2 regions of the Shewanella sp. Koi 1 genome follow, and region 2 is predicted to be linked to the other one. Evidence: predicted binding sites of a transcription regulator. Region 2 holds the regulator's gene; the other holds the start of a gene.

Region 1 (10,645 bases), 1.7 Mb from region 2:
TGCTGTTACTTGTGGGTGTGGTGTTTATCTCTGCTCCAGCAGGTCTGTTAGGCAAGCTAACTGGTTGGGATGTCAGCATTTTCGTTGCAATTATCTTCGTTTACTACCTGATTGCGACTGTGGTACCTGTCGATAAAATTATCGGCCGTCTGTATCCATTCTTTGGCGCGCTGCTGTTCTTCATGTCCTTTGGTTTAGCCTTTGCGATCATATTATCGAGCGAACACACACTGCTGCCCAATGTGCAAGCAGGTGACTTCTTCCAAAACTTAAACCCTAAAGACATGCCACTGTGGCCTGCACTGTTTATCACCATTGCTTGTGGTGCAATTTCAGGCTTCCACGCGACACAATCACCTCTGATGGCACGTTGTGTTGAAAACGAAAAGAACGGCCGTTTCGTGTTCTTTGGCGCCATGATCGGTGAAGGTATCATCGCCCTACTCTGGTGTGCGATTGCACTGTCTTACTTCCACGGTGTTGAAGGGTTAAGCACTGGCATGGCAGGCAACCCTGCAAACGTAGTATACGAAGCCTCTACTGGTCTATTAGGTGCTGTAGGTGGCTTTATGGCAATCCTTGGGGTAATTATTCTGCCAATTACTTCAGGCGACACCGCTTTCCGCTCTGCCCGTTTGATCTTGGCTGAGTTCTTTAAAATGCCACAGGTTGCGTTACCAAAACGTTTAGCCCTAGCCATCCCATTATTTGTGATTGGTGGTTTACTGACTCAAGTTGACTTCGGCGTGATCTGGCGCTACTTCGGTGTGGCTAACCAAGCGACTGCAGTATTGATGCTCTGGACAGCCTCTGCTTACCTACTGCGTCACAATAAACTGCACTGGATCACCACTATTCCAGCGATGTTTATGACTACTGTGGTTATTACCTTCCTGCTCAACTCGGCAACCTTAGGCGCGGGCTTACCTATGACCCTGTCGACCATTGCAGGTACCATTTCAACCTTAGTGATCACAGGCTTACTGATTGTGAAAACCAAAGGTAAAGGCGAAGTCGATAGCGACAGCGAATTACCCGATGAAGCCTAATTTCTAGCAAAATCACTAGAAATATCGCGACTCAAATTGAACGGGCACTCAATAGTGCCCGTTTTTTTATCCATCAACTTAAGCCTAGGCGCATATTACTGGTATAATCCTGCCATTGTTCACGGCTGTTTATTCAAGATGACTCAAACAAATAACCCATTACACGGCATCACACTCGAAGCCATAGTCACCCAACTGGTGGAACACTATGGCTGGGAAGAACTCGGCGCTCGTATCAAAATCCGTTGTTTTACCGAAGATCCGAGTATCAAATCGAGCCTGCGCTTTTTAAGAAAAACCGACTGGGCGCGTGAAAAGGTGGAATATTTGTATTTAAAAACTAATAAACTGCCGCTGCCAGCCACAAAATCATCCAATACCCCGTCGAAAACTGCGACCAAAAAACCTGCAAAACCAGCGCAGAAATCTGCTCAGGCGAACGCAGCGGCATCGACAACGGATGGCCAGATCAATAGCCATATTTGGGGCAAGCGCGACTAATTTCGCGAGCACATTCAAAGCGTACTAATAAGAACAGACAAAAAAGAACAGACAAAAATGCGCGGGATAATTCACTCGATTATCCCGCGCATTATTTTTAAGCGGTTTATCAGCAGGGTTAGCGTTTAGACTTTACCTTTAGGCTACTTTGTCTGCGGATAAGTCACACGGTAAATTGCTCCCGCATAATCATCCGACACCAGTAAACTGCCATCGGCCAATTCAGCAAAGGCCACAGGGCGACCAAAGGTTTGTTCATCCTGCATAAAGCCAGTTAAAAATGGGGTGTATTTGACTACCTTACCTTGCTCTATTGTCGCCACGGCCACTTTATAACCCGCTTTCTTAGTGCGATTCCACGAACCATGCTCGGCCACAAACAACTGCTGTTGATAATCGCTAGGGAACTGTTTACCAAGATAAAAATGAATACCCAGCGGCGCCACATGCGCACCTAGGGATAGCGCTGGAGCAGTGTATTTGGCGGGATCTTTACCATTGCCAAACTCAGGGTCAAGAATCGTACCTGCATGCACATAAGGGAAACCAAAATGTTCACCCAAGTAACTGACCTTATTGATTTCGCAGGGAGGAATATCATCGCCCATCATGTCGCGGCCATTATCGCTAAACCAAAGAGTTTGAGTGCCAGGCTGAAAATCAAATCCGACGGAATTACGAACGCCTTGGGCGATAGTGGTTAATTTTTTGGTCTCCAGATTCAGCGAGAATATACGCCCATAGCGTTCATTCTCCGCGCACACATTACAGGGTACGCCCACTGGAATGATTAACTCACCTGTCGGTGAAACCCCTAACACTTTCCAGCCATGGTGGGTTTCACTTGGAAATCCATCGAAGACCACATCAAATTTGGCTGAGTTTAAGTTATTGTCGATATCCTTGAATCGAATGATGCGCTCGACTTCAGAGACATACAAATCGCCATCTTTGATGACCACGCCCGAAGGTAGCTTAAGTCCTGAGGCTACCAGGATTTTCTCATCGGCAACGCCGTCTTGGTTGCGGTCGATAAGGGCATAAACATTCCCAGCCTTCATCGAGCCAGCATAGACAATACCTTTATCGGATACGGCAATTTCGCGCGCATTTTCAACATCATCAGCGAATAAACTTACGTTAAAACCTTCGGCAACCGTCAGTTTATCTAAGATATTCTTGGCCATCGCCGGAGCAGAAATGCCACTCAAGACACTGAGGGATAAGAGAGAAACCGCCTTAAAAGTGGCGGTATTGAATAGTGCGGCGCGTTTTTTATGATCCATTGACTCGCATCCTAGTAGGGTAAAATTATTGTCGTACAATTAATTGGCCTACGTTACCTTAGATATACCGTATTACCAAATCCTCTGATTTAGCAGGTCAATCCGACTATGCGCCCCCTTAAGCGATAACTCACTGTCTGTTTGCCCTGTTCTTAATCCCACATATCGCGCCCTTTGCAAAATAAGGAGGAAAATCTGCTTGAGTTTTTTATCCATCTGCCGATAGCTCGATAAAGCACACTCTGCGCTCACTACTTAGCACTCAAAACTTAGCACTCAGATGTGTGACTCAGCTTTTGTCACTCTGATGAAGATAGTTGAACAGCCACATTGAAGTCTCAAAGGAATCTATCGTGAACATTAATGGATTAAATACTGCGGCAAGCAGCGGCGCCTTTAAGTCAGTGTCCAGTGCCTATATCACCACCACGCCTTCATCCAACGGCTCAACAGAGACCATAGACTCGTCACCTCAAGAAACGGTCAATATCTCCAATGCGGGAAGACAAGCCCTCGCCACTGAAGTAGGTTCAGCTTTAAGGGGACAAGCAGCAGAAAAACTGCAGCAGACGGAAACGACTGATACCGAAGAGCCCACATCGATTATTGATGAGCAAATTAAACGCATAAAGGAACAAATCAAAGCCTTGCAGGAAATGCTCACCAAACTCGAAGGAGATGATTCTGAAGCCGCAGCTCAGCAACGTAAGCTATTGCAGGAGCAAATTATGCAACTCGGTAATCAAATTGCCGTGTTAATGGATAAGAAAATGCGGGATGCGCAAAAATCTGCAGGCTAAGGCTTAATAGCGCCAATCTGCGTTAGTGTTTGTATATCAACACGTCATGAGCTTGGGTTGAAACAGATTAAATCGGAAAACTAAATAATAGTCGCCAGATATTTAACCCGTCGCCGGTGCGATAACTGATCCCGATTCTATCTATGCCGAGGAGCTCTCCGCCCAAGGGCTTAGAAAACGCTAGCGTGGCACCAATCTCATAGCTGCCGGAGACTATGGTTTCATTTTCAGCATCTTGGCTAAAATCCAGCTCGTTGAAATACCAATAACCGACCGCAAAGACTCTCGGCTGCACCTGAATATTCAACCATTGCCAGCGCGGTGAAAGACCAATATCCACCCCAGTTTGCAGCACTGCAAATTGGTCGGTTAATTTCCCTACCCGCTCACTGTAACCAGCAAACCTGAGTCTCGACACCCAAACGCTGTCTTCACCCGCAAGGCTGAAGTCATACAAGCTACTCACGCCAGAGGCTAAAATTGCCACGTTCGCATCGGTATCGAAATTTGTCCCAAAGCCCACATCCAGATAGGCTTCCATCCGCGTGTTTACCGTTGCCTGCCAATGATGCTCTATGCCTGGAGTCATCGTCATAGTGCCGACCGAGGAAGGCAATTCACCATCGGTAATATCTTTGGCTAAGTAGTCAAAAAAACCGAAGGATAAGGGTAAACGCAGCCAGGTTTGGCTGCTCTCATCCTTTAAGAAATCAAAGCTTAGGGGAATACTCACCACTGTGGCATTTTGATCGGCGGCACGATATACCCCCGTACCAAGATAACTGCCAAAGGCATAAACAGAGTTAGGATTATTTTGACCATCAATCGGCGATTCCGGGCTCATTTGAGCAAGCGACTGAGATTGCTGTCCGGTCTGCACTGGGGTGTGGCTTGCAATGGGAGCGGTCGACGCCAACAGTGGGAAGACACACCCCATTGATAGCGCCGAACAGGAAAAGCATTTAACGAGTAACCGGCTAAAGATGGTCTTCAATTTATGCAAACAGATCCTGATTTGCTAAGCCTAATCGGTTATCGCTTGGGTTAAAGATTACTCTTCATCCGTAAAATGATACTCAGACATCATATGGCCAAGTTCGGTGGATTTGGTCTTTAAGTAAGCTTCATTGTAGCGATTTTTACCGACTTGCAGGGGAACACGCTCAACCACTTCGATGCCGATTTCTTTCATCGCTTTGACTTTGCGAGGGTTATTGGTCATTAAGCGTACATGCTTCACGCCAATTTGTTCAAGCATAGGTTGGATCATATCGTACTTACGCATGTCCGCCGGGAAACCTAATTGCTCGTTCGCCTCAACCGTATTGGCGCCTTTATCTTGTAATTCATAGGCACGGATCTTATTCAGCAGACCAATACCACGGCCTTCTTGGCGCAAATATAAGATAAATCCACTGCCGGTTTCGGCAATGTTCTGCATCGCGGTTTGCAGCTGGAAGCCACAGTCACAGCGTAAGCTAAACAAGGCATCGCCCGTAAGACATTCAGAGTGAATACGACCTAATACGGGGGCATCGCTACTTAGGGTGCCAAATGTGAGGGCAACATGCTCTTTACCGGTTTCAGTATCTTCAAAACCGTGCATGGCAAAAACGCCCCAGGGAGTGGGTAATTTTGACGTCGCGACATATTTTATCGACATGACTTAACCTTAACGACTACTCTCATTCCATGAGACGGAAGGAACATCCATAAACAAAACGATGATTGGGCTCTTCGCCTACTGAGCGCCTATTCTAAAGCGTTTTCCGTGTTCACGAAATACTTTAGTAATTTAATCAACTATAAATCTAAGCCTGCGGCGCTATCACGGGTATAACTCAATCTGTCGAACAACCATTCAAGGCGCTGCAAAATAGGCATGTGCCTTATTTTGCAACTCAATGAATAACTTGCCAATAAAACTTAAAACTTTGCTGGCGCAAAACCTGTGACTTCGGTTAAGCCCATTTCGCGTCCTAATGCTGTCATTGGATGCACAACCACTAGGCCTTTAACTGACTTTTTCAGTTGACCCATGTCGGCTTGCTCAGCTTTGGTGAGGGCGCGGTGGAATGGCAAGTGTTGAATATCTGTGCCTTGCTTTTGTAAAAGACGCGACTGCTGCGTTTTTACACTATTGATTTGCTTAGTGACCGCTGCTATATCGCGTTTAAATTGCGCCACAATAACGGCATCGCCACGTTGCTCTGCTGCCGCCAGTTTACGACGAAACTTATCTAACTTATCGTTAAGCTGCTGCAGTTCTTGCTTTAAATTCATCATTTTACCTTAAATTACTTAAGTGAATCCCAGTCGATATGTGCACCATTTAGGGCCTGAATGTCCGGGTCACTGTGTCAAGGTGTGGGATTATAACAGCAAGTTAGCGATCCTCGTTACCGCTTTTATAAGAAACGGATCACCTGATTGCTGCTGCCGCGATATGGCAAACTCGGATCGGCAAGGCTCTGCTCGAATTTACCATCCACCAGCACGTCCACATATTCCAATACCGCCCGCTGCTTATCCGTTAGCGCATCCCAGGTATAACCTGTCCACAGCCAAATATCTTTACCCGGACATTCGGTTTTCACTCGCTTCACTAACGCGAGGATCCCCTCAAGGTTGGCGGGTAAGAGCGGATCGCCGCCAGAGAGTGACAAGCCGCGGCGCACGATGCGCTCATCCTGTAGATCGGCGATAAGCGTATCTTCCATCGTCTTATCAAACAAATGGCCTGAGCGCACATCCCAAGTACTTTGATTATAGCAACCTCGGCATTGGTGCTCACAACCTGACACAAATAGGGTGACCCGGGTGCCGGGACCGTTCACCACGTCAACGGGATAATATTGGTGATAGTTCATTGCTGCGTCCGCGCTAGAGCCCAATATGATTACGGGCTAAACATCAAAGCACAGTCACCACCAGTGCGACTGTGCCAGTGTAACAAAACAAACAAGGCAAAAGTGTTACAAGTGTTTGATCCTGCGTTTCACTTCTTCTTGCTTGCCATGGTTGAATGGTCTGGCATCTGGGCTACCTAAGTAACCACACACTCGGCGAGTGACAGACACTCGGCTTGGCTCATGGTTACCGCATTTAGGGCAAGTAAAACCTTTACTGGTACAGCTAAACTCACCGGTAAAACCGCAGTCGTAGCATTCATCAATCGGCGTGTTAGTACCGTAGTAAGGCACGCGACTATAGCTGTAATCCCACACATTTTCGAGTGCTTCGATGTTGTGCTGCATATTCGGATATTCGCCGTAGCAGATAAATCCGCCATTGGCGATCGCAGGATATGGCTGCTCAAAATCAATTTTATCGTAGGGATTCACCCGCTTTTCCACATCCAAGTGGAAGCTATTGGTGTAATAGCCCTTATCGGTTACCCCTGCAACCACGCCGAATTGGCGCGCATCGAGTTTACAGAAACGGCTGCAGAGACTCTCACTCGGGGTGCTATAAAGGCTAAACCCATAACCGGTTTCGGCCTTCCATGCATCGGTAGCCGCTTTAAGGTGCGCGACAATCGCCACCGCTTTTTCACGAAGCTTGGCATCATCAAATACATGGGTTTCAGTGCCATAGAGCGCATTGATGGTTTCATGCAAACCGATATAGCCTAATGAAATCGATGCCCGACCATTTTTAAAAATTTGGGCGATATCATCATCGGCGCGCAGGCGCACACCGCAGGCGCCTTCCATATACAGAATGGGCGCAACTCTGGCTTTAACGCCGTTTAAACGTTCGATGCGGGTGTCTAATGCGCGGCGGGCAAGCAGTAAACGCTCATCTAAAATGCGATAAAATTCAGCCTCATCGCCATTGGCCTCGAGGGCTACGCGGGGCAAGTTTAAGCTCACAACCCCAAGGTTATTGCGCCCTTCATGGACCAATTCGCCATTTTCTTTATAGGAGCCTAAAAAGCTGCGACAGCCCATAGGGGTTTTAAATGACCCCGTGACCTTTTCCACTTGCTCGTAGTTCAAAATATCCGGATACATACGCATGCTGGCGCATTTTAGGGCCATTTGTTTGACATCGTAGTTGCAATCACCGGCCTTGTGGTTAATGCCATCTCGAATCGCAAACACCAGTTTAGGGAACACGGCAGTCTTACGATTTTTGCCTAGGCCCGTCATACGCACTTTCAACATAGATTGCTGAATTAAACGCGATTCCCACGAAGTACCCAGACCAAAACCAAAGGTGACAAAGGGGGTTTGCCCATTGGCGGTATGTAAGGTATTCACTTCATATTCGAGGGATTGGAAAGCGTCATGACATTCTTTTTCGGTGAGCGCCGTCGCATAGGCCTTGGCATCTTTAATCTGCCAGTTGAGCGCCACTTGATAGTGTTTGTCGTAGCTCTTCGCCACAAAAGGCGCGAGCACTTCATCGATGCGGTTAATCGTGGTGCCGCCATAAATATGACTGGCCACTTGGGCAATGATCTGCGCCGTGACCGCCGTAGCGGTGGAGATGGATTTTGGGGTCTCAATTTCGGCGTTGCCCATCTTAAAACCGTGGGTCAACATGCCCGCCAAATCAATCAACATGCAGTTAAACATCGGGAAAAATGGCGAATAATCGAGATCGTGGTAATGGATTTCACCAAGTTCATGGGCGGCCACTACATCCTTAGGCAGAATATGGCTCTTGGCGTAATGTTTCGCGACGATACCCGCGAGTAAATCCCGCTGGGTAGGGATCACTTTAGAGTCTTTATTAGCGTTTTCATTTAGCAGCGCCGCATTGCTCTGCTCGACTAAACCACGGATTTCGAGATTGAGTTTACTGGTCGCATCGCGGCAAATGTCTCTGTCATGGCGATACTCGATATAGACCCGCGCCAGAGACTTGTAAGGTCCTTCCATCAGTAGGTTTTCAACCGCATCCTGTAAATGGTGGATCTCGACTTCTGCCAGATTGGCCACTCGCTCCCTCACACAAGCGGCAACCGTCGCGGCATAGTCAGCATCCTCTATCCCAACCGAGTTTGCAGCCGCTATCACTGCATCTCTTATCCTTGTTTCATCAAAAGGTGTGCGGCAACCATCCCGCTTGATCACGACTGGCATTGTTCAGTTCCTCTCCATTCCGATTAAAATTAACACTACATATAGTGTTTAGATAATCAACAAACACAATATCTAGGCAATTAAGCGGCATTAACACCTAAAATTCCATGATCCAGATCATGATTTATCGGATGGATAAAAAGAACAAAGAAGAACTGTAGCCAAGCCCAATGATCTCAGTTTTAAGCCTTGACCTTGGCCATAAAGCAGGATAGCGGACGCTAAAAATGCCCGCTAATCACGACAAAGGACCTTGGCCAGAAAGCCAAAGTCCTTGTAATCAAAAGTCCTTGGAATAAAAGCAGTCCGTAGCTCGGCGTTTGCCTTAGCTAAGGTTTACACTCAAACAGAGTTAACGCTTGGCTAAGGCAAGATAGCTACTCAGTTGCCCCGATGCCGATTGCTGCATCCCCATAGAGGAAGCCACTTGCATAGTCGATTTAAGCCCTTGCCATAACTGTTTTTGGCTGTCGCTCAGAGTTGGATTGCTATTTAGATAATCGGTTAACTGGCCAAATACCTTAGTGGCTTTTTGTGCCAGCACAGGAGATTGTGCATCATCCATATTCGACAATACGTTTTTAGCATCGACTAAGGTGTTGATCATCGGACTGTTTGGTGACTTTTCCGCTAAGGACTTTAGCTCGTCGTCGATAAAGTCCTGTAGGGATTGCTTGCTCGGCTTTTGACTCGGCAAATTAATGCCATTTTGTGACAGGCGCTCAACCTGTGCATCGGACAAAATGCCGTCCTTTTGCAGCCGAGACACTAGGGCCGGAATATCAGACACACTAAACTGGCCATCGGCAAAAAAATCCTTCGACATGGCTTGGATTTTTTGCGCCCTAAGCGCGCGGGGTGACAAGGCAATCTCATCACTCGGTTTCGCTTCAGTCTTAGGCGTATCCTTGGTGGATGACTTGGCATCCGTCAAGGATTCTGTCTTACTCGTGTCCGTCTTCTTGCTGTTCAGGCCATAGGCATCGGCAACACTGCTACGGTTCAGATTTAAGGCATTTAAAAGAGGATTCATCGTCAATAATTCGGCATCTAACACTGTGTGATGGGGTTAAAGCAAAAAATAAGCCAATCAAACAGTCACTTGCCTAAATTATTATTCGAAGACTAAGTATCCTCACAACTTAGCCTTTCCAAATCGCGGCTTCAATCAAGTGCGCCACTTTCGCGACAGCCGCCTCCCCCGCCGCAATCGCTTCATCGGCGCGGTGAAATTCCATAGTGCCGATATTGGCCACTTCTGGCACTACGAGAACATCGGGAGGATCTCCCATCAACCGTGCCCGCTTATGGCGCTGCTCTAAAATCCCCATCGACTGTGACATCACCGCAATCATACCGGGATTGGATTTAGTACCGAGGGAAAACTTGTCGGTTAAGCTGCTGACATACTCCCGCCCCCTCGCAAATAAATCCATAAAGCCGGTTTCTTGGCGTGCTGGCATTTCGGTTTCTTCCTTCGGCGCCTTATGACTGGTCATATTGACGGGCAATACCTGCAGCCGCCCCGAATGAAACCCGTGCAAATCCACAGCAATCACAATATCCACGCCCATGGCACGGCTCACCGACACGGGCACAGGGTTCACCACGGCGCCATCGACTAACCAACGCTCCCCTTGGCGCACGGGGGCTAATATCCCCGGCATAGAGCATGATGCGCGCACGGCTTGGCGTAAATCGCCATGACGAAACCAGATTTCTTGCCCTGAATATAGGTCCGTCGCAATGGCCGCAAAGGGGCGATCTAAATCTTCAATATTGATATCCCCAATACGTGATTGCAGCACATCGAAGACTTTCTCACCGCCAATCAAACCGCCCTTGCGCCAACGAATATCCATCAGCCCGAGGACATCCCAGCTCGAAAAACTGCGCACCCATTCCTCAAGCTCGGT
Region 2 (10,645 bases):
GCGACATGATACCACAGTCAATCGCCCACAGCCCTATGCAAATTATACAAATGATTAATTTTACCTTAGTGCAACGTCTAACAAGCTCAGCCTGTTACTCCGCCACGTATTCAGTCACTTCAAGACCAAAGCCCGAGAGCGAGTGATAACGCTTAGGCGAGCTCAAGAGGCGCATTTTGGTCACCCCAAGGCTGGCAAGGATTTGCGAGCCCACACCCACGCGCCGTGAAGTGCCTTGCCATTTTGCAGAGGCTGGCGCTTGACCTTGATCTTCTGCCTCAAAGGCTTTGACTTTAGAGAGGATTTCACAGGGATGCTCTTGGTTGCCCAGCAACACCAACACACCACCTTCGGCAGAAATACGCTCCATGGCTTTTTCAAGCGGCCAGCTACGCTGCTGATCGCGCTCTGAGTGGAGTAAATCGTTGAAGGTATTTTGTAAGTGTACGCGCACTAAACAATCTGGCTTCACCTCGCCCTTCACTAAGGCAAAGTGCAGTTGATTGTCGATAGTGTCCCTAAAGGTCACCATGTCGAACTCGCCAAAGCGGGTTGGCAGTTTACATTTGGCTTCGCGCACGACTGTGGTTTCTTTGGTGTTGCGGTATTCGATAAGCGCCGCAATAGTGCCGATTTTAATCCCATGTAATTCGGAGAAAATCTCTAAATCGGGGCGACGGGCCATAGTGCCGTCTTCATTGAGGATCTCAACAATCACTCCCGATGGCTCAAGCCCCGCTAAACGGGCTAAATCACAACCCGCTTCCGTGTGACCTGCGCGGGTTAACACGCCGCCGTCCTGCGCCATTAATGGGAAGATATGACCCGGCTGCACTAAATCCGATGCCTTGGCATCTTTAGCCACGGCAGCTTTTACCGTTACGGCGCGATCGTGGGCCGAAATACCAGTGGTTACGCCTTCTGCCGCTTCAATCGATACCGTAAAGTTAGTCGAGAACTGCGCATTATTATTAGTCACCATCAAGGGCAGGTTTAACTGCTGGCAACGGGCTTTAGTCATCGTTTGGCAGATGAGTCCACGACCGTATTTCGCCATAAAGTTAATCGCTTCAGGCGTGACCAGCTCGGCCGCCATAATCAGGTCGCCTTCGTTTTCTCTGTCTTCGTCATCCATCAAAATAACCATTTTGCCTTGACGAATATCCTCGATGATCTCTTCTATACTGTGCAGCGCCATTGTAGGACCTTTATGATTTTACTGTTGTTATGAAATTCTATACCTAAGTGAGCTAAGTGCCAGTGCCCTAACGCACAAAGCCAGCACGGGCTAACATTTCCATGGTCACCCCACCGCCTTGATTTTCTTTAGTATCAAAGCGCATTAAACGCTCTAAATAGCGGGCGATTAAATCCACTTCAATATTAACCTTATCGCCAGCTTTCAAATCTACCAGCGTGGTTTCACCCGCAGTATGGGGCACTATGGTTAATCGGAAACGGTGTCCATCGACTTCATTTACCGTCAGGCTCACGCCATCGATGGTGATAGAACCTTTATGGGCGATGTAGCGAGCCAGCTCCGCAGGCGCCGCTAACCAAAATTCGATTGCTTGCCCACGAGCAAGACGCTGCTCTACGGTGGCAATGCCATCCACATGGCCGCTCACCATATGCCCGCCGAGGCGAGTTGTCGGGGTAACGGCTTTTTCAAGATTAACCTTAGTGCCGACTTTATAGTTAGCAAAGCCTGTGAGACTGACTGTTTCAGCCGACACATCCGCCACATAGCCATCGGCTAATTGCTGAACCACAGTCAAACACACCCCATTGGTGGCGATACTGTCGCCTAAACGCACATCGCTTAAATCCAGTTTGCCACTGGCGACCGTCAAACGAATATCATCGCCTTTACGTTCAAGCTTTCGCAGCGTGCCAACGGCCTCAATAATCCCAGTAAACATGGTTAACTCACTTATTCGCTAAAGATGGATTGGACGTGAGCCTCAAGGTGAAACGCGTATCCGCGCCCACTTTACGCTCATCGACCAGTTTGAGGGTCGGAATATCGGCCATCATTTGATAATCGGGTAATTCGAGTAGATTACGTCCCTGTGCGCCAAGGATTTTCATCGCTTGATACAGCACTAACTCATCGGCTAATCCTGCACCGATAAAGGCGCCGGCTAAGGTCGCGCCCGCTTCGATAAGCACCTGATTACAGCTTTTGCCTAAATAGCTTAAGAGTGCTGGCAGCGAGATTCGACCATCAATCGCCGGTAATTGAAGACAAGTCACATGGGCAGGCAACTGCTCTACAAAGGCTGGCGAGTAAGGCTCAGTTGAGACTAATAACATCGGCGATTCAATCGCAAGCAAGGCTGCCGTAATCGGCATCCGGCAACGACTGTCTAAAATCACCCGCAGCGGTTGTAAAATCTGCGCTTCACTCAATAGTGAGCTAAGGCTGCCAAGTTCTGAGTAACGCACATTGAGCGAAGGGTCATCGGCTAGCACAGTTTCAATCCCTGTCACTAGTGCGCAGGCGCGTAAACGTAAGCGCTGCACATCGCGGCGAGCTTCGGAGCCAGTGATCCATTTAGACACACCGTTTGATAACGCGGTTTTACCATCGAGGCTCGCGGCAAGCTTTACCGTCACCCAAGGTAGGCCTGATTCCATGCGCTTCATAAAACCAAGATTTAAAGCGTAAGCTTCGTCGCGGTGCAAGCCAACATCCACTTCAATGCCCGCATCGCGCAGCATTTGAATACCGCGGCCACCGACCTGCGGATTGGGATCTTCAACCGCCACCACGACTCGTTTTACACCTATGTTGATCAACGCCAAGGCACACGGCGGTGTGCGGCCATAATGGCTGCAAGGCTCTAAGGTGACATAGGCGGTCGCGCCACGGGCAAGCTCGCCAGCCATCCGCAGTGCATGCACCTCGGCGTGGGGCTCGCCGGCTTTTTGATGATAACCTTCACCGACAATCTGATTATCTTTTACGATAACGCAGCCCACACTAGGATTGGGGCGAGTGGTATAAAATCCTTTGCGAGCCAGTTGTATGGCTCGGCTCATCATCTGGTTATCGAGTTCTGACCAATTCATATAAACCCTATGAAATCTTGAGGAAGCGTGCCCGAATGCGGCGTATAACGAGGCGCTAACCTAAGCACTAACTTAAGATAACCCACATTACTTTTGCAGTTTCGCAATCGCCTCCCCAAATTCGGAGACGTCTTCAAAGGCGCGATAAACCGAGGCAAAACGAATATAGGCAACCTTATCTAGGCTCATTAACTGTTCCATCATCAAGTTACCTATCATCTCGGATGGCACTTCGCGCTCGCCAGTAGCCCGCAGCGTTGACTTGATTTTACTTAAGGCCTGCTCGATTTCATCCATAGACACGGGGCGCTTTTCGACCGCGCGTAACATACCTGCTTGCAGCTTTTCTTCATCGAAGGGTTGGCGCGTACCATCGCGTTTAATCACCCGTGGCATGACTAATTCTGCCCCTTCGAAGGTAGTAAATCTTTCGTGGCATTCGGTGCATTCTCGGCGACGACGCACTTGATGGCCTTCCGCCACTAATCGGGAATCGATCACTTTAGTATCTGTCGCGCTGCAAAATGGACAATGCATTGAGCCTCCTGCCGTGAATGGAATAAAGCCTATGGCTTTCGCTGTTTCTCGCTTAAACCGAGCGGGTTTAAGTCTAAGATTTTAGCAATAAAAATGGCCGCTTAATGCGGCCATGGGATTTTATCCTATTTATCGGCTGAGGTTAACCACCTAAGAGTGACACCCTAAGCAGTTGTGAACTCAGCCTTCATATTCAGATAAATTAACGAATTAACCGTAAACAGGGAAACGGGCGCACAGTGCCAATACTTGGCCTTTTACGCGCTCGATGACTGCTGGGTTGTGGGCATCGTCGAGGATGTCACAGATCCAACCGGTTAACTCTTTCGCTTCAGCTTCTTTAAAGCCGCGGCGAGTGATCGCAGGCGTACCGATACGCACACCAGAGGTCACGAATGGAGAACGTGGGTCATTTGGCACAGAGTTTTTGTTTACTGTGATGTTCGCGCTACCTAAAGCGGCATCGGCTTCTTTACCCGTCAGGTCGCGACCGATTAAGTCCACCAGCATTAAGTGGTTGTCAGTACCGCCAGAAACGATCTTGTAACCGCGCTCTAAGAACACTTCAACCATGGCTTTAGCATTCTTAACCACTTGTTGTTGGTAAGCTTTGAACTCTGGCTCTAAAGCTTCTTTGAAGGCTACCGCTTTACCCGCGATAACGTGCATCAAAGGACCGCCTTGACCGCCTGGGAATACCGCAGAGTTCAGCTTTTTGTATAGCTCTTCATCATCGGCAGCAGACAGAATGATACCGCCACGAGGACCGGCTAAGGTCTTGTGAGTAGTAGAGGTCACAACGTGCGCATGTGGCACTGGGTTTGGATACACACCAGCGGCGATAAGACCCGCAACGTGCGCCATGTCGACAAACAGGTAAGCACCGATTTTGTCTGCGATTTCGCGCATTCTTGCCCAGTCAACGATGCCTGAGTAAGCAGAGAAACCACCGATCATCATCTTAGGCTTATGTTCAACCGCCAGACGTTCCATTTCGTCATAGTCGATCTTACCTGATTCATCGATGCCGTAAGGAATGATGTTGTACAGTCTACCGGAGAAGTTTACTGGCGAACCGTGGGTCAAGTGACCACCGTGAGCGAGGTTCATACCTAAAACAGTATCGCCTGGTTTTAACAATGCCATGTAAACGGCGCTGTTTGCTTGAGAACCTGAGTGAGGTTGCACGTTTGCGTAAGTCGCACCAAACAGTTGTTTTGCACGCTCAATCGCTAAGGTTTCAACTACGTCCACATACTCACAACCACCGTAGTAACGCTTGCCAGGATAACCTTCGGCGTACTTGTTGGTTAATTGTGAACCTTGCGCTTGCATCACGCGTGGACTGGTGTAGTTTTCAGAAGCAATCAGCTCAATATGCTCTTCTTGACGCAGAGTTTCGTTCTGAATTGCGTTGAACAGTTCCGGATCATAATCTGCGATATTCATATCTTTTTTCAGCATTGCTTACTCCAGCTGCCAATTCTTGTAGGTAGGGTTGCGCGGTATTCTACTCGTAACGAGCCGACAATCCCAGTCTCTGAAACATGAAAATCCTACAGTTTTACCTTGAACTCGCCTCAATGCCGAGTTGAGTTCGGCGCGCAATCGAGTAGAATTAGCCGCATCATTAGTCACTTATAGATGCAGAAAAATGGCTCAGTTTGTTTACAGCATGCTGCGGGTGGGCAAGGTTGTTCCTCCTAAGAAGCAGATCCTTAAAGACATTTCCTTAAGCTTTTTCCCCGGCGCTAAGATCGGTGTGTTAGGTCTTAACGGTTCAGGTAAATCCACCCTACTGCGCATCATGGCCGGTATCGATACCGAGATTGAGGGTGAAGCGCGTCCAATGCCTGGTCTGAAGATTGGTTATCTACCACAGGAACCGAAACTCGATCCGACGCAAACCGTGCGTGAAGCGATTGAAGAAGCGGTTTCTGAAGCCAAAAATGCCCTCAAACGCTTAGACGAAGTCTATGCGGCTTACGCCGATCCCGATGCGGACTTCGACGCGCTTGCCAAAGAGCAAGGCGAACTCGAAGCCATCATTCAGGCGCAGGACGCCCACAATTTGGACAACATCCTTGAGCGTGCGGCAAATGCCCTGCGTCTGCCAGATTGGGATGAAAAGATTGAAGTCTTATCGGGTGGTGAGCGCCGCCGTGTGGCAATTTGTCGTCTGCTGCTGGAAAAACCAGAGATGCTGCTACTCGACGAACCCACCAACCACTTGGACGCCGAATCAGTCGCTTGGCTCGAGCACTTCCTGCAGGAATACTCGGGCACAGTTGTGGCGATTACCCACGACCGTTACTTCCTCGACAATGCTGCGGGCTGGATTTTAGAACTTGACCGTGGTGAGGGTATCCCATGGGAAGGCAACTACTCTTCATGGCTTGAGCAAAAGGATGCTCGCTTGAAGCAGGAATCTGCCGCAGAAAGCGCGCGTCAAAAGACCATTGCGAAAGAATTAGAATGGGTTCGCCAAGGCGCGAAAGGCCGTCAGTCTAAGGGCAAAGCCCGTATGGCGCGCTTCGAAGAGCTGAACACCACTGATTACCAAAAACGTAACGAAACCAACGAGCTGTTTATTCCGCCCGGACCGCGTTTAGGTGACAAAGTCATCGAAGTGAAGAACTTAACCAAATCCTACGGTGACCGCGTTCTGATCGATAACCTGTCGTTCTCCATTCCTAAGGGCGCGATCGTCGGTATTATCGGTGCCAACGGTGCAGGTAAATCGACCCTGTTCCGCATGCTGTCTGGCAGCGAGCAGCCTGATAGCGGCACCATCGAACTGGGTGAAACCGTGCAACTGGCGTCGGTTGAACAGTTCCGCGATTCAATGAATGACAAGAACACCATTTGGCAAGAAATTTCCGGTGGTCAAGACATCATGCGTATCAACAACATGGAAATCCCAAGCCGCGCCTATGTGGGCCGCTTCAACTTCCGTGGTGCGGATCAGCAAAAGGTGATTGGCACGCTGTCGGGCGGTGAGCGCAACCGTGTTCACTTAGCTAAACTGTTGCAGGCTGGCGGTAACGTACTGCTCCTCGACGAACCTACCAACGACTTAGACGTTGAAACCCTGCGCGCACTGGAAGAAGCGATTCTCGAATTCCCAGGTTGCGCTATGGTGATCTCGCACGACCGTTGGTTCTTAGACCGTATCGCGACCCATATTCTGGACTACCGCGACGAAGGCCAAGTGAACTTCTACGAAGGTAACTACACCGAATACTCGGCGTGGTTGAAGAACACCTATGGTGCCGATGTGGTTGAGCCACACCGCTTAAAATACAAGCGTATGACTAAGTAAGCGCGATGCGTTTACAGGTACAAATAAGCCCCGCAATTGCGGGGCTTTTCTTTTATGCACAAAAGGTTATGCCGACTAATCCTGTTCCTGAATCGCTTTCACATCACCATCGCGGTCAATCACATCGACCTGAAAGTAACGTACGCGCACGGTCGCCGGTTTTACTTGCCCCGTCTGCGTCAACTCACTCTCCAGTAGTCGCACAAAGCTGGCATCTGGTTTTTTAATGCCGCCAACGGTGACCCGCACTATCCATTGACTCGCCTCTTCCTCAATGCCGACTTTAATCAACCGCATATTGGGGAACTTGAGTAGCTGCTCACTCACAATGCGAGTCACTTTGCTTTCATACAGTTGTCTTGCCACCACATTATGCAGATTCACGCTGAGGGCAATAATCAAAATGATCAGCAGAATCAATGTGATGAAGTTACGTTTCAGCAACTCCCACAACGAGCTTTTTTGCCAAAAATAAAATCCGTGGAAACCGTTCAACCACAGCACCACGGAGGACACAAATTGGATGGCGACTATGTTGGTAAACGTCAGTAAGAAGGCACCACGGGCGAGTTCAAAATTACCATGACCTAGCAATATCGCCGAGGCACACAGGGGCGGCACTAATGCAGTAGCAATCGCTACCCCCACAAAGGAAGTACTTAAGCGCGGCGAAATAGTCGCATAGGCGCCCGCCGCACCACCCGCAAACGCGACCATTAAATCGAGAAAGTTTGGTGCCGTTCTCGCCATGATCTCCGGCGTGATGGGAATATCGGAATGCAGAAAGCCAATTAAAAAGGCGGTGAAATAAACCAGAATACTCCCCACGATTAAACTTTTAATGGCATGGCGAACTAGCAACTTTTCCCCTTCAACCAGTCCTAATGCCAAGCCTAAAATGGGGGAAAACAGCATAGCGACAATCATGGCGCCAATGACCACCGCGGCGCTGTTGGCCAAGAGTCCGTAGCTGGCGATGATGGCCGCTAGGGTATTCATCGCCAAAAAGGGCACATCGAGCTGGGATTAACGCGAATATTCGCGCGGGTAATTTCTTTGTGATCTTTAATATCTTCGCTCATATCGTCTGCTCAGCAAGGGAGGATGGGGCCTAAGTTGCACATTTAAAACAAAAATATCCCAACCAATATAGCTGAACAGAAAATAGCCGCAATGGGGTTTAAGCGTATGACGCAAAATATAAATCGAAGGAAGGAGCTGGGGTTGATTAACGATTCCAAAGTGACGTAAACCGAGGGACAAAGTCGAACGAACAACGCAACCCTGTCACCGTTATCTCATAGAGATGCAAGCGCAAGTCGCGCATTCAAGATCACACCCTTAAATTGCCCCATTAAAATGCTGCACTAGCATATCCATCATCACCCTTAATGCGGGCTGCATATGTTTGCGGGATTGATACACCCCGTACACGCCTAGGGATTGAGGTTTAAATTCCCGCAGCAATGGCACTAATGCCCCCGAATCGAGGTGCGGTTTAGCCGCCCACAGGGGCTGCATGGCAATTCCCTCCCCCGCCAAGGTGGCATTTAGCACCACCATAGAGTCATTGGCACTTAGGTTGCCCTTCACCGGAATATTGAATATCTGCCCGACTTCCTGCGTTGACGTTGCCTTCGCGGCGATAGGCGTTTGAGTGAATCGCCACATCACATCGCCAAAGTAGGAATAGGTTAGGCAGTTATGCCGAGTTAAATCCTCGGGATGCGTGATGGCCGAATGGCTGGCAAGATAACTCGGTGCCGCGCACACCACAGACTCACACTCGCCTAAACGTCTGGCGATAAGCGTAGGGTCGAGTTCGTTGGTGATACGAATGGCAAGATCGATTCGTTCAGCCACTAAATCAACGGTTTGACTCGTCACATGAAAGTTCACACTCGCCTGCGGGTATTGGGCTAAATAAGAACGCACGACGCTGGGGAGGAGTAAATGCGCCATAAATTGCGAGCAGCTGATCCGCAGTAACCCTCGGGGCTGGGCACTCTGAGCATGACTGACGGCGGGGACTTCCTGCGCCAACTCAAGTAAACGCTGACAATAATCGAGCACTTGTTCACCCGCATCGGTCAGGCTCAAACGTCTTGTAGAGCGGTGCAATAAACGGGCGCCCGACCATTCTTCCATCTCTGCCAAATAACGGGTCACCATGGAGCGCGACATATCTAACGCCTCGGCAGCACCAATCATGCTCCCCCGTTTAACAATAGTCACAAACACCTTTGCCGCTTCGAGTCTATCCATGGTTTATTCGCCCCTTGTTGATTAGCTTGCACTAGATTCTCGGCTTTCAACGCCAATTCGTCCGAATTATGCAACAAATAAGCGCAATTTTCCGTGTTTATCTAACGTTTTTTGCAACCTAAACTAAGCTCACTTTTGCAGCAGTGCAAATCACCGAATGCCTATTTGAATGAATAAGTGAGAACTGAAATGACACTATTGAATAACCTAAGCTTAGCCAGCTTCAAACCCCAATTCGCCGCTGCAATGCTTGTGGCAGGAATGGCTACGGCGCATGCCGCACCTTTGCAAGTGAGCCATTTTAATCCGGGTGAAAACAGCATCTTTGCCGTATCCTCCAGCTTTATCAGTGGCGAGCATGAAATGATGTTGGTCGATGCTCAGTTCCAAAAAAATGATGCCCAAACCTTAGTAGATACCATTAAAGCCAGCGGTAAAAAACTCACCTTGGTTTATATCAGCCACAGCGATCCAGACTTTTACTTTGGGTTGGATGTGATTAAGCAAAACTTCCCCGAGGTAGAAATCGTCGCCACCCAAACCACGGTCGATGATATTAAAGCCTCAATGGAAGGCAAACTCGCCTACTGGGGACCGATCTTAAAGGACAATGCGCCGAGCCAATTAGTGCTGCCAAAGGTGGTGACAACCAATAGCTTTAGTATCGACGGTGAACAAGTGCTGATTGAAGGTCTAGAGGATGCACATCCTAAGCATACCTTCCTATGGGTACCTTCGGCTAAGACCATCACTGGCGGAGTTGAAGTATTTGATAATACCCATGTTTGGATAGCTGATACCCAAAGTATCGAGTCTCGCCGGGCTTGGTTAGCCCATTTAGATAAAATGAGCGCCCTCTCCCCCGAAACAGTGATCCCGGGCCATTATCTTGGCAAGGCAAGATTTGATCAGCGTTCAATTAGCTTTACCCGCGACTATATTCATGCCTTTGAAAATGCAGCTAAAACAGCAAAAAATTCTGCGGACTTAATTGCCAAGATGCTTGCACTCTACCCACAAATCCCCAGCGATGTGGGCCTTGAGATCAGCGCTAAAGTGATTATGGGCGAAATGCGCTGGCCCATGTAAACGCATCGGGGCACGGTATTCCCTGCCCCATTCATTCTGATGTAAGCATCGGTTAGCACTCAAGCCAAAGCTCAGTACAACTCAGTTCAGCCCGTTTTATAGGAAGTCCCCATGAATACCATTGAAAATCCACAGGCCGTTTTACACGCCATTATCGACCCTCTGTGCGGTTGGTGTTATGCCGCCGCACCGCTGTTTGATGCCGCAGCCGCTGCCGGATTTAGCATCAAACTCCACGCAGGCGGCATGCTCACAGGGCCAAGACGCAAACAGATTGATAATCAATGGCGCGACTATGTCATGCCCCATGATCAACGTATTGCCGCACTAACCGGACAAGTCTTTGGTGAAAACTAC

The links. Region 2 encodes NrdR, which represses ribonucleotide reductase genes. Its sites were predicted from a motif close to AAACACNANATNTNGTGTTT; they were not measured.
Region 1: a site for NrdR is predicted at 8,760-8,779, ahead of nrdD (anaerobic ribonucleoside-triphosphate reductase). Genes of this name have one in related genera too.

Annotation. Positions count from the first base shown of each region.
Region 1 covers NZ_JBREJM010000001.1:1,819,433-1,830,077, reverse strand. Annotated here, with positions in the region: gene ACUZ8J_RS08025 (carbon starvation CstA family protein) at 1-1,049, shown strand, start outside; gene ACUZ8J_RS08020 (VF530 family protein) at 1,188-1,550, shown strand; gene ACUZ8J_RS08015 (PQQ-dependent sugar dehydrogenase) at 1,694-2,737, opposite strand; gene ACUZ8J_RS08010 (hypothetical protein) at 3,190-3,636, shown strand; gene ACUZ8J_RS08005 (hypothetical protein) at 3,704-4,573, opposite strand; gene ribA (GTP cyclohydrolase II) at 4,688-5,299, opposite strand; gene ACUZ8J_RS07995 (YibL family ribosome-associated protein) at 5,563-5,919, opposite strand; gene nrdG (anaerobic ribonucleoside-triphosphate reductase-activating protein) at 6,045-6,506, opposite strand; gene nrdD (anaerobic ribonucleoside-triphosphate reductase) at 6,612-8,729, opposite strand; gene ACUZ8J_RS07980 (hypothetical protein) at 9,082-9,762, opposite strand; gene rssA (patatin-like phospholipase RssA) at 9,872-10,645, opposite strand, start outside.
Region 2 covers NZ_JBREJM010000001.1:3,500,025-3,510,669, forward strand. Annotated here, with positions in the region: gene ribBA (bifunctional 3,4-dihydroxy-2-butanone-4-phosphate synthase/GTP cyclohydrolase II) at 95-1,198, opposite strand; gene ACUZ8J_RS15505 (riboflavin synthase) at 1,266-1,922, opposite strand; gene ribD (bifunctional diaminohydroxyphosphoribosylaminopyrimidine deaminase/5-amino-6-(5-phosphoribosylamino)uracil reductase RibD) at 1,930-3,075, opposite strand; gene nrdR (transcriptional regulator NrdR) at 3,163-3,612, opposite strand; gene glyA (serine hydroxymethyltransferase) at 3,823-5,076, opposite strand; gene ettA (energy-dependent translational throttle protein EttA) at 5,267-6,934, shown strand; gene ACUZ8J_RS15530 (TIGR00341 family protein) at 7,010-7,933, opposite strand; gene ACUZ8J_RS15535 (LysR substrate-binding domain-containing protein) at 8,276-9,199, opposite strand; gene ACUZ8J_RS15540 (MBL fold metallo-hydrolase) at 9,389-10,288, shown strand; gene ACUZ8J_RS15545 (DsbA family protein) at 10,400-10,645, shown strand, end outside.